2 regions of the Cytobacillus sp. GQ23 genome follow, and region 1 is predicted to be linked to the other one. Evidence: predicted binding sites of a transcription regulator. Region 1 holds the regulator's gene; the other holds the start of a gene.

Region 1 (4,433 bases):
CAGATGGCACATATAAACTCTGGATTAATTTTTCATTTCTCCGCTTTTCATCGTGCATGACCTTGCGCGGGCATTTATCATACTTCAAATCGATCGATCCTCTTTGAATCACAAGTTCTGGATGATAGCCCTGCATGAAATTTACACAGCCTTCCAAGCTGGAACATTTATTGCATTCCTTGCTCTGCTGTGTGTACTCAAAAAGCTTGCTAAGGCTTTTCTCTACCATCTCAGATGTCAATTCATCCTGATGTTTTTGGAGAAAGGCCTTTACTTCAGGGTGATTAAGCGTTTGGTTCCTCATCATTTCATATCTTCTTTGAAAACCTTCATTGCCAGCAAGACGCCGTAATGTTTCATTAATTTTTTCCATTAATCAGTCACCTCCTGTGATCGCAGTTTTTTTAATTTCTCCTTAAGTTCCCTTTTTTTCAATTCCCGCTCATACTGTTCCTTTTCGCTATTTTGCTGCTGGATCTGTTCCTTTTTGGCAGCTGGGCTGCTATTTTCATCAAACCAGTCTGGAAGCATCTCTGTTCTGATCGGCTTCCTTTTGTTTCCCGTTGGGCCTGCAGTTTTCTTTCCTTCCGCCCAATCAAGGTATTGGCGATGCTCCTTTTTGGCTAATGCAATAGCCGCCTCAGGGGTTTTAATCTTCTTTCTCGCCCAGTGGCCAGCTATTTTTTCTACGTACCCTTTCGTCAGCTTCATATCTGTTTTGAGCATAACATATTGAATCAGCACATTAATTACCCCAGGCAGAAGCTTTTGCTGGAACATGACATCTTCTATAATCTGCAGATCGCCCTTCGAAGGTTCTGCTCCTCCTGATATATCTTTTAATAGCTGCCTGGGTGAGGTAATTTCCAAATAACGAATTAATTCTTCTTCCTGTGTTTCAGGCTTTTTTTTATGAGTATGATGAATGGCAGGCTGAACCCGGTCTATCAGGGATGGAAGCATATCCTGGTTTTGGAATTGATACCAATCCCGCGCAGATTTTCTTAATTCATCAATGTTTATCTCATTATCTTCATTTACGGCGCTGATGACAATATTTTTCATCTGAATAGGGTCGATTCCGTATAAAAAGGCAAGATTGCTGATGGAATCCTTTACTTTAACTGTAAGGGCTTTTTTTGGTACAAGCGATTCATTAAGCCCTGCCTGAAGCAATTCAAAATTAAACTCTTCATTTCCAATTTGAATGCCCTCCTGCTCCTGCCTTCCAATATACCCTTCCCCATCCGATTCATTCATCAGCTTCACCACTTCTTCATCTAACGAACCAGGGTGCCCGGATTGGAATACATCCTGGAAAGCCTTTGTTACTTCCTCAAATCCCATGGCCGGCTGCACCTTCTGATCTGAGAAGAAGCGCTTCAATCTCATAAATTGATTCTTGCCCAATTTCTTATAAAGATAGATATTGAGCATGCCATCAAGGAAGAATTGTTCAGGTGTCAGCGGTGGAAGCAGCTCGTAAATAAATGACCTTGTCTCTTCTTCTTTGTTCACATATACCTTTAAAAGTCCTATCCCTTCAAGCTTGAGACGGGCTTCATAAATATCTTTAAGCCCCAGCCCCATGAAATTCATTAAACTATGGTGTGAGTTGGAAGATGACCATAGCCGATTTTCTTCAAGTTCGGCCCATAAAGTCATATACAAACTGAAGCACACAGAGCCAATGAGCGGCTGGTATAAGAGTGTCAGCACTTTCCGGTCATAATCATGCAAAAGCCCGCTGGCTGCTACTGTATATCGGTCTATTGGAAGCATCTCCTGCCAATGCTGGGCCATGGCGTTCACCTTTTTCTATCTAAATTTTTTTATCCTGTCAATTAAAAGCATATCCCGCAAAAAAAAGAGCCAAAGAAAACCCTTCAGCCCATCAGCCTATTTCATCAAATCTCTACACGTATAACTTGCTGTTTTTCGCCTAACATTGCTGCCGGATGATTTCCGCTCCAGGCTGCTCGGTGAACAGCGGTGAAGGCAGTAAGCCTTCCTCTGCGCTTCGAGTTACTAGGGCGGTACTATCAGCTCCAATCAACTCGAAAAACATACAAAAGCAACAAGTCTTGCAAAAATAGCTTTCATCCAAAATCAGTGCAGCGGGAAAACTGTCCAGATTACGATTGTTCTTTTTTAATTAGTTCCTTAAGTTCATCAATAAACACATTGATATCCTTAAATTGCCTGTATACCGATGCGAACCGGACATATGCGACCTCGTCAATCTTTGCGAGCCTGTCCATGACCATTTCGCCAATTTCATCACTTTTTATTTCAGAAACACCGTTGCTGCGGAGTTCTTTCTCCACTTCAAAGGTAATATCCTCGAGATCTTTTAAAGCAACAGGCCTCTTTTCACATGCTTTAATAAGGCCTCTCAGAATTTTCTCCCGGCTGAATTCCTCTCTGGTACCTTCTTTTTTCACAACGATTAATGGAATTTCTTCCACTTTCTCAAAAGTCGTAAACCGGTATCCGCATTTCTCGCATTCTCTTCTTCGGCGGATCGATCGGCTGTCATCCACAGGTCGGGAATCAAGAACACGGGTATTATTGTTTTGGCATGAAGGGCATCTCATACAATCAGCTCCGAATTTTTTTATAAGTTGGCTTTAACTATTTACCGAAGATTATTTGATACTCTTATCTTATAAAAAAGGAGTTGTCAGTACAAGTACAACTATTTATCTGCATTTCTTGCAGAACCTAGAAAATCATGCCGTTTATTTAATTTTTCATATATCGAAAGAACCTCTCTCTTAAGAATTGGGTGCACTCCTGCAGGTGAGGATTGTTCAGTTGAAATATTGATATCTACAGCTGTTTCAAAAGGCTTGACAGTCACGACTGTCACAATGGCAAAAACGGATTTGTCTTTTTTTATTTCTGCAGCAATTTCGCCGTGTTCCTTGGAAATGCTGAGAATGTTCACATTATGGTCTGCCCTGAATAACTCTTCAATCGTCTGCAGCATTTGTGCTGTATTGGTTCTATAGTATCTTGTAGTAAGCTCAGGATCAGAGTGGTTTTCATTTGTTTCACACTGCTTTTTATAGCGTCTGGCAAGCTGACTGAAAATCGACATTCTCTTTCCTCCGTCTATTATTTGTAACTTTATTGTACTATTTTTTACGAAGATACTAAAGGTACTGGATTTTAAGCAAAATAAAAAGAGGTGTATTAATTACACCTCTGAATTGCCTGGTTCATTTTGTATTAAAGTACTTGAGCTTGTTTAACTTGAACTGGACCCATACCGCGAGGAATTTCAATATTCTCACGCGTTTGAGCTCCTAACGCTTCTGCAATAAAGTCTGCAGCAATGTTAGGGTCAAGATCTCCACACGTATACACATCAATGCTGGCATAGCCATGCTCCGGGAAGCTGTGAATAGTTAAATGAGATTCAGAGATGATAACAACTCCGCTGACACCCTGTGGCGCAAACTTATGAAATGCAACCTCGCGAATTTCCGCACCAGATTTTAATGCAGCATTTACGAATGTCTGCTCAATATAATCCATATCATTTAACTTTTCAAAATCGCATCCCCAAAGTTCTGAGATTACGTGACGACCCATAGTTTCCATATTCAAATTTCCCCCTTTAAACTTTTAAGCTATTAATTAATGAAATTCCAGATTTATACTGGTCTATAACTACCACGGGGGAAAGTTAGTCCAAAGAGGTCCTAACCCTTTAAGTAGCTACCATACCAAAACCTCGGAGAAGTTCACGAGGATTAGTATACTTTGTTTAATTTCTTTTTGCAACACATTGTTCTACATTTTCTTCGCAAATTTCTGATTCAAAAAAGGAGTTTTGTCCAATAAAAGGAGCCTGCCGGGGAATGGCAGGCTTTAAAGGTAAGGTATGGGTAGTTTTAAACTAAAAGAGATTGGAAATTAGCCAACTTTAACGGCAGATGCTTGTAAAAGCTCCTGTGCAACATATTTTGTCAAGTCTACGACACGGCAGGAATAACCCCACTCATTATCGTACCAGGCAAGTACTTTCACTTTGCTGGTGCCTATTACCATTGTAGATAATCCATCAATGATGGCAGAGTGTTCATTTGTGTTGAAATCGATTGACACCAATGGTTCGTCTGTAATATCCAGGATACCATGCAAAGATCCCTGAGAAGCTGTTGCAAAGGCAGCATTCACTTCTTCAATTGTTACGTCGCGCTTTAAGTCTACCACGAGGTCAACTAAGGAAACGTTAGGAGTTGGCACGCGCAGTGCCATCCCATGTAATTTGCCTTTTAAATGAGGCAGTACCAGCGACAAAGCTTTAGCAGCACCAGTGGAAGTCGGGATGATAGACTGTCCGCAAGCACGGGCACGGCGTAAATCCTTATGCGGGTTATCAATATTTTTCTGATCGTTTGTATATGCATGAACGGTTGTCA
Region 2 (4,433 bases), on a different contig from region 1:
TGGAGCCGTTCTTTGACCTGCCATTTGACAGACATTGTAAGCATGAATTCGTTTTAAGCGGAAAGCGCCAGAAGAAGCTTGGCGTGCGCACATTGGATATAGCCAAGAGGCTCCTGGACTTTGGCTACCATCCTCCAACCATCTACTTCCCGCTTAATGTGGAGGAGTGTATTATGATTGAGCCGACAGAGACAGAGTCTAAAGAGACGCTGGATGCTTTCGTCGATGCCATGATCCAAATTGCTAAAGAAGCTGAGGAAAACCCTGAGATTGTTCAGGAAGCACCTCATACAACAGTTATTGGCCGTCTGGATGAAACAATGGCTGCAAGAAAGCCGGTTCTTCGCTATCAAAAAGTATAATGTCAAAAAAGAGTGTCCTAAACGGGCACTCTTTTTTGATGCCTATAATGGATTGTTGCCGGATGTAAGAGAATAGAGATATTCTGGTATAAAATCCGAGGGAAACAGCCAAAAAAATGAAAAGCGGGCTGGAAATGGGGATATGGCAGTGGTTAAGAAGAGTTTGAAGATGGGACAGTTCAAAACAAAATAGGCCCCGTTAAACTAACGGGGCCTTTTCAAGCTAATGCTATTATTTTTTCACTTTCACTTTTCCGGACCATTTTTTAAATCCGCCCTGCAGGTGTGAAAGGTCTTTGTAGCCTTTACGGTGCAAAAACTGGGCAGCTCTCGCGCTTCTCATGCCGCTCTGGCAATATAAGTATACTGGCTTGTCCGGACGCAGTTCTTTCATGCGCATTTTCATTTGTGAAAGCGGTATATTGCGGGCACCTAAAATATGGCCGTTTTCAAATTCATTTGGTTCGCGAACGTCGATTAATTGGGCTTTTCTATAGCCTTCTCTAAACTGGTCTTCAGTAAGTGTTTTAACAATGCGGCGCTGATAAAACCAAGTTATGACAGAATAGGTAATGATTGCACCCAAAATGATTAGAATGAAATAAAGTGTTTCCAATATGTCTTTCTCCTTTCACACATAGGTAAGCCAACTAATATTATATAAGTCTTTCCTAATGGGAGTAAAGGAAATCTGGTAAATTTGTTTTGGAAATTCAACATGCTTTTAATTTCACATCAATTTTGGTAGACTAATAACCGCAAATGACTAGTTAAAGAATCTGAAAACGAGGGTTATATATGACTAAAGAAGTTTGGCGATTTATTGATTCTAAAGAGGGGTCACCCTCCTTTAATATGGCTTTGGATGAAGCTTTGCTTGACTGGAACAGTGAAGGAAAGATGCCTCCGGTAATCCGGTTTTATGGCTGGAACCCCGCAACTCTTTCGATTGGATACTTCCAAAAGGCTGAAAAGGAAATAGATATGGAAGCAGTGAAGCAGCATGGTTTGGGTTTTGTCCGCAGACCAACAGGCGGAAGAGGGGTGCTTCACGAACATGAACTCACCTACAGCGTGATCGTTCCTGAAAACCACCCGGAAATGCCCACTACAGTAACGGAAGCGTACAGAGTCATTTCTGAAGGAATTCTAAAAGGTTTTCACGCACTTGGTATGGAGGCGTATTTTGCTGTGCCAAAGACTGCTGAAGAAAGGGACTCTCTGAAAAATCCAAGATCGGCTGTTTGTTTTGATGCCCCAAGCTGGTATGAACTTGTAGTTGAAGGCCGTAAAGTAGCAGGGAGTGCACAGACAAGACAAAAAGGTGTCATCCTTCAGCATGGCTCTATATTACTTGATTTGGATGAAGACAAGCTCTTTAGCTTGTTCAAATATCCTAATGACCGGGTAAAAGAGAGAATGCAAAAGGCTTTTAAAAATAAAGCTGTGGCCATAAATGAGCTGACAACAGAAAATATTACTCTTGAGCAGGCCAAGGCAGCTTTCAAGAAGGGGTTTGAGGAAGGCCTGAACATTGTGCTGGAACCTTACGAGCTTTCAGATGATGAGATGGCATATGTACAAAAAATCGCAAAAGAACGATATGAAAGCGATGAATGGAACTATAAGAGATAAAAGCGGCTAAGTCGCTTTTTCTCTTTTTTTAAGGATGTTTTCGCAAGTTTGCTGCCATTTGTTTTATTTTTACTGAGTTGATTGGAGCGGGAAGGTGCAAGATCCTCGAAAATGCACGTGCATTTTCTTCGTGCGGTGTGTACTCAAGGAAACTTATTCGGAGTCCTGCGGGAGCAGGGTATCCGGGTGCAAGATTAATGAATATTTTTCCAAATAATGAACAAAAAAAGTGCAAGCTTCAAAATGTGTTAAAATTTATCGTTAATTGTCGAAAATCGGTCATTAACTCTGTTTTTCTTCAAATTTTAGTATTTTTTAAGTTTGACAAAACGATAATTTGCTGAACTCAACACAACATGTAGTGTTGTCGAAAATATTAATAACACTATATATTGATTTTATGGTTTAAGATGTGGTAACTTTAGGGTACTATTTTGACAGATAGATTTACTCTATCTGTCAAAATGTACTTCCATATTTGATTTAGAAAGAAGGAGTTGTAACAATGTCTGTTGCCCTAGGACAAAAAATGAAATTAAACATTGAACGTTTAAACAAGGACATCCGTCTCTTTCCTCAGGTTCACCCTGTAACCCCTGATATGAAAATGACCCACAAAGGTGTTTCCCGCTTGGTTATGCTAGACCGCTATACCTTCAAAGACACCGAGAAAGTGACACTCACAAACGGTGACTTTGTTGTTCTCACCATAAAGGAAGATCCAAAATTTCCTGCACGCGGATTAGGCTATATTCTCGACATAGACTGGGAAAACAAGACAGCAAAGGTTTTAGTAGAAGAAGATTACAGAGGAGTGCTGGATGATCCGGAAGAAGTGAGAACAGGCATTATTACAAAGCCTCTTGATGTAATCGAGAAGCCTCTGGAAATCTATTATGAGCAAATCGCCAAGCGTAATGCAACTGGCCTTGCATCTGTTGAAAAAACCGAAGAAAAAAGAAAAGAATGGTTTGAAAAATTCTATCAGGAATTGAAAAACCTGAATTTTATTCCGGCTGGCCGGGTGTTGTACGGAGCAGGTGCTGAAACAGATGTTACGTATTTCAACTGTTATGTAATGCCATTCGTGCAGGATTCCCGTGAAGGAATTTCCGAGCACCGCAAGCAGGTAATGGAAATCATGAGCCGCGGCGGCGGCGTAGGGACAAACGGTTCAACTCTTAGACCGCGCAATACACTCGCAAAAGGAGTGAACGGAAAATCCTCCGGTTCAGTTTCCTGGCTGGATGATATTGCGAAGCTTACACATCTTGTGGAGCAAGGGGGATCCCGAAGAGGTGCACAGATGATTATGCTATCTGATTGGCATCCGGACATTATCGAATTCATCATTTCGAAAATGCAAAACCCAAGAATTTTACGCTTCCTTCTTGAAAATACAAAGGATGAAACCATAAAAAAATATGCTAAAGAAAAATTAAAATTCACTCCGTTTAATGAACAGGAAATTGCCATGTACCAGGGCATTATTAATTACAAAAGCATTCCAGGCTATGGCGGCTTCAGTGAAAAAATCATTAAAGACGCAGAGGAAAAGCTTGCGGCTGGAGGTACTTATAGTGTTCACAACTCTGAGTTCCTGACAGGAGCAAACATTTCAGTCTGCCTCACGAAAGAATTTATGGATGCGGTTGAAAATGATGCAGAATATGAGCTTCGTTTCCCGGATGTTGAGTCCTATGATGCCGAAACGATGAAAACATACAACGAAGAATGGCATAAAGTAGGTGATGTCAGAGAGTGGGAAAAACTAGGCTATAAAGTGCGCGTTCATCGTAAAATTAAAGCGAAAGAGCTATGGAACCTGATTAACATCTGTGCAACATACTCAGCTGAACCAGGCATTTTCTTTATTGATAATGCCAACGACATGACGAATGCACAGGCTTACGGACAAAAGGTCGTAGCTACAAATCCTTGCGGCGAGCAGCCTCTGGCGCCAAATTCCGTATGTAACCTTGCAGCAGTAAACCTTGCAGAAATGGCAGATAAGGAAAATAAAACAGTTAATTTTGAAAAGCTGAAGCGTACTGTTGAAGTGGGTGTACGGATGCAGGACAATGTCATAGATGCTACACCATACTTCCTTGAAGAGAACAAAAAGCAGGCATTAGGCGAGCGTCGTGTTGGTCTTGGTGTAATGGGGCTTCATGATCTGCTGATCTATTGTGAAACAGAATATGGATCTGAAGAAGGCAACGTGCTGATTGATAAAGTCTTTGAAACCATTGCTACTTCAGCATACAAAGCTTCTATAAAGCTTGCAGAGGAGAAAGGAAGCTTCCCGTTCTTAACAGGTGAAAATCCTGAAGAAACGAATCGCCTGCGCAAAGCTTTTACAGAAACAGGCTTCATGAAGAAAATGCCTGAAGATATCCGTGCTTCTATTTTAAAAAGCGGAATCCGCAATTCGCA

Evidence for each region. The regulator NrdR, encoded in region 1, represses ribonucleotide reductase genes. The targets are predictions, from matches to a motif close to AACACNATATATNGTGTT.
Region 2: a site for NrdR is predicted at 2,346-2,363, ahead of AC6CHU_RS09685 (vitamin B12-dependent ribonucleotide reductase). Genes of this name have one in related genera too.

What each region holds. Positions count from the first base shown of each region.
Region 1 is NZ_JCAXER010000002.1:173,822-178,254, forward strand. It holds gene dnaI (primosomal protein DnaI) at 1-373, opposite strand, end outside; gene AC6CHU_RS02565 (replication initiation and membrane attachment family protein) at 373-1,803, opposite strand; gene nrdR (transcriptional regulator NrdR) at 2,136-2,597, opposite strand; gene AC6CHU_RS02575 (hypothetical protein) at 2,699-3,103, opposite strand; gene speD (adenosylmethionine decarboxylase) at 3,235-3,609, opposite strand; gene AC6CHU_RS02585 (glyceraldehyde-3-phosphate dehydrogenase) at 3,925-4,433, opposite strand, start outside.
Region 2 is NZ_JCAXER010000009.1:112,228-116,660, forward strand. It holds gene gcvPB (aminomethyl-transferring glycine dehydrogenase subunit GcvPB) at 1-362, shown strand, start outside; gene AC6CHU_RS09675 (rhodanese-like domain-containing protein) at 595-978, opposite strand; gene AC6CHU_RS09680 (lipoate--protein ligase family protein) at 1,161-1,997, shown strand; gene AC6CHU_RS09685 (vitamin B12-dependent ribonucleotide reductase) at 2,503-4,433, shown strand, end outside.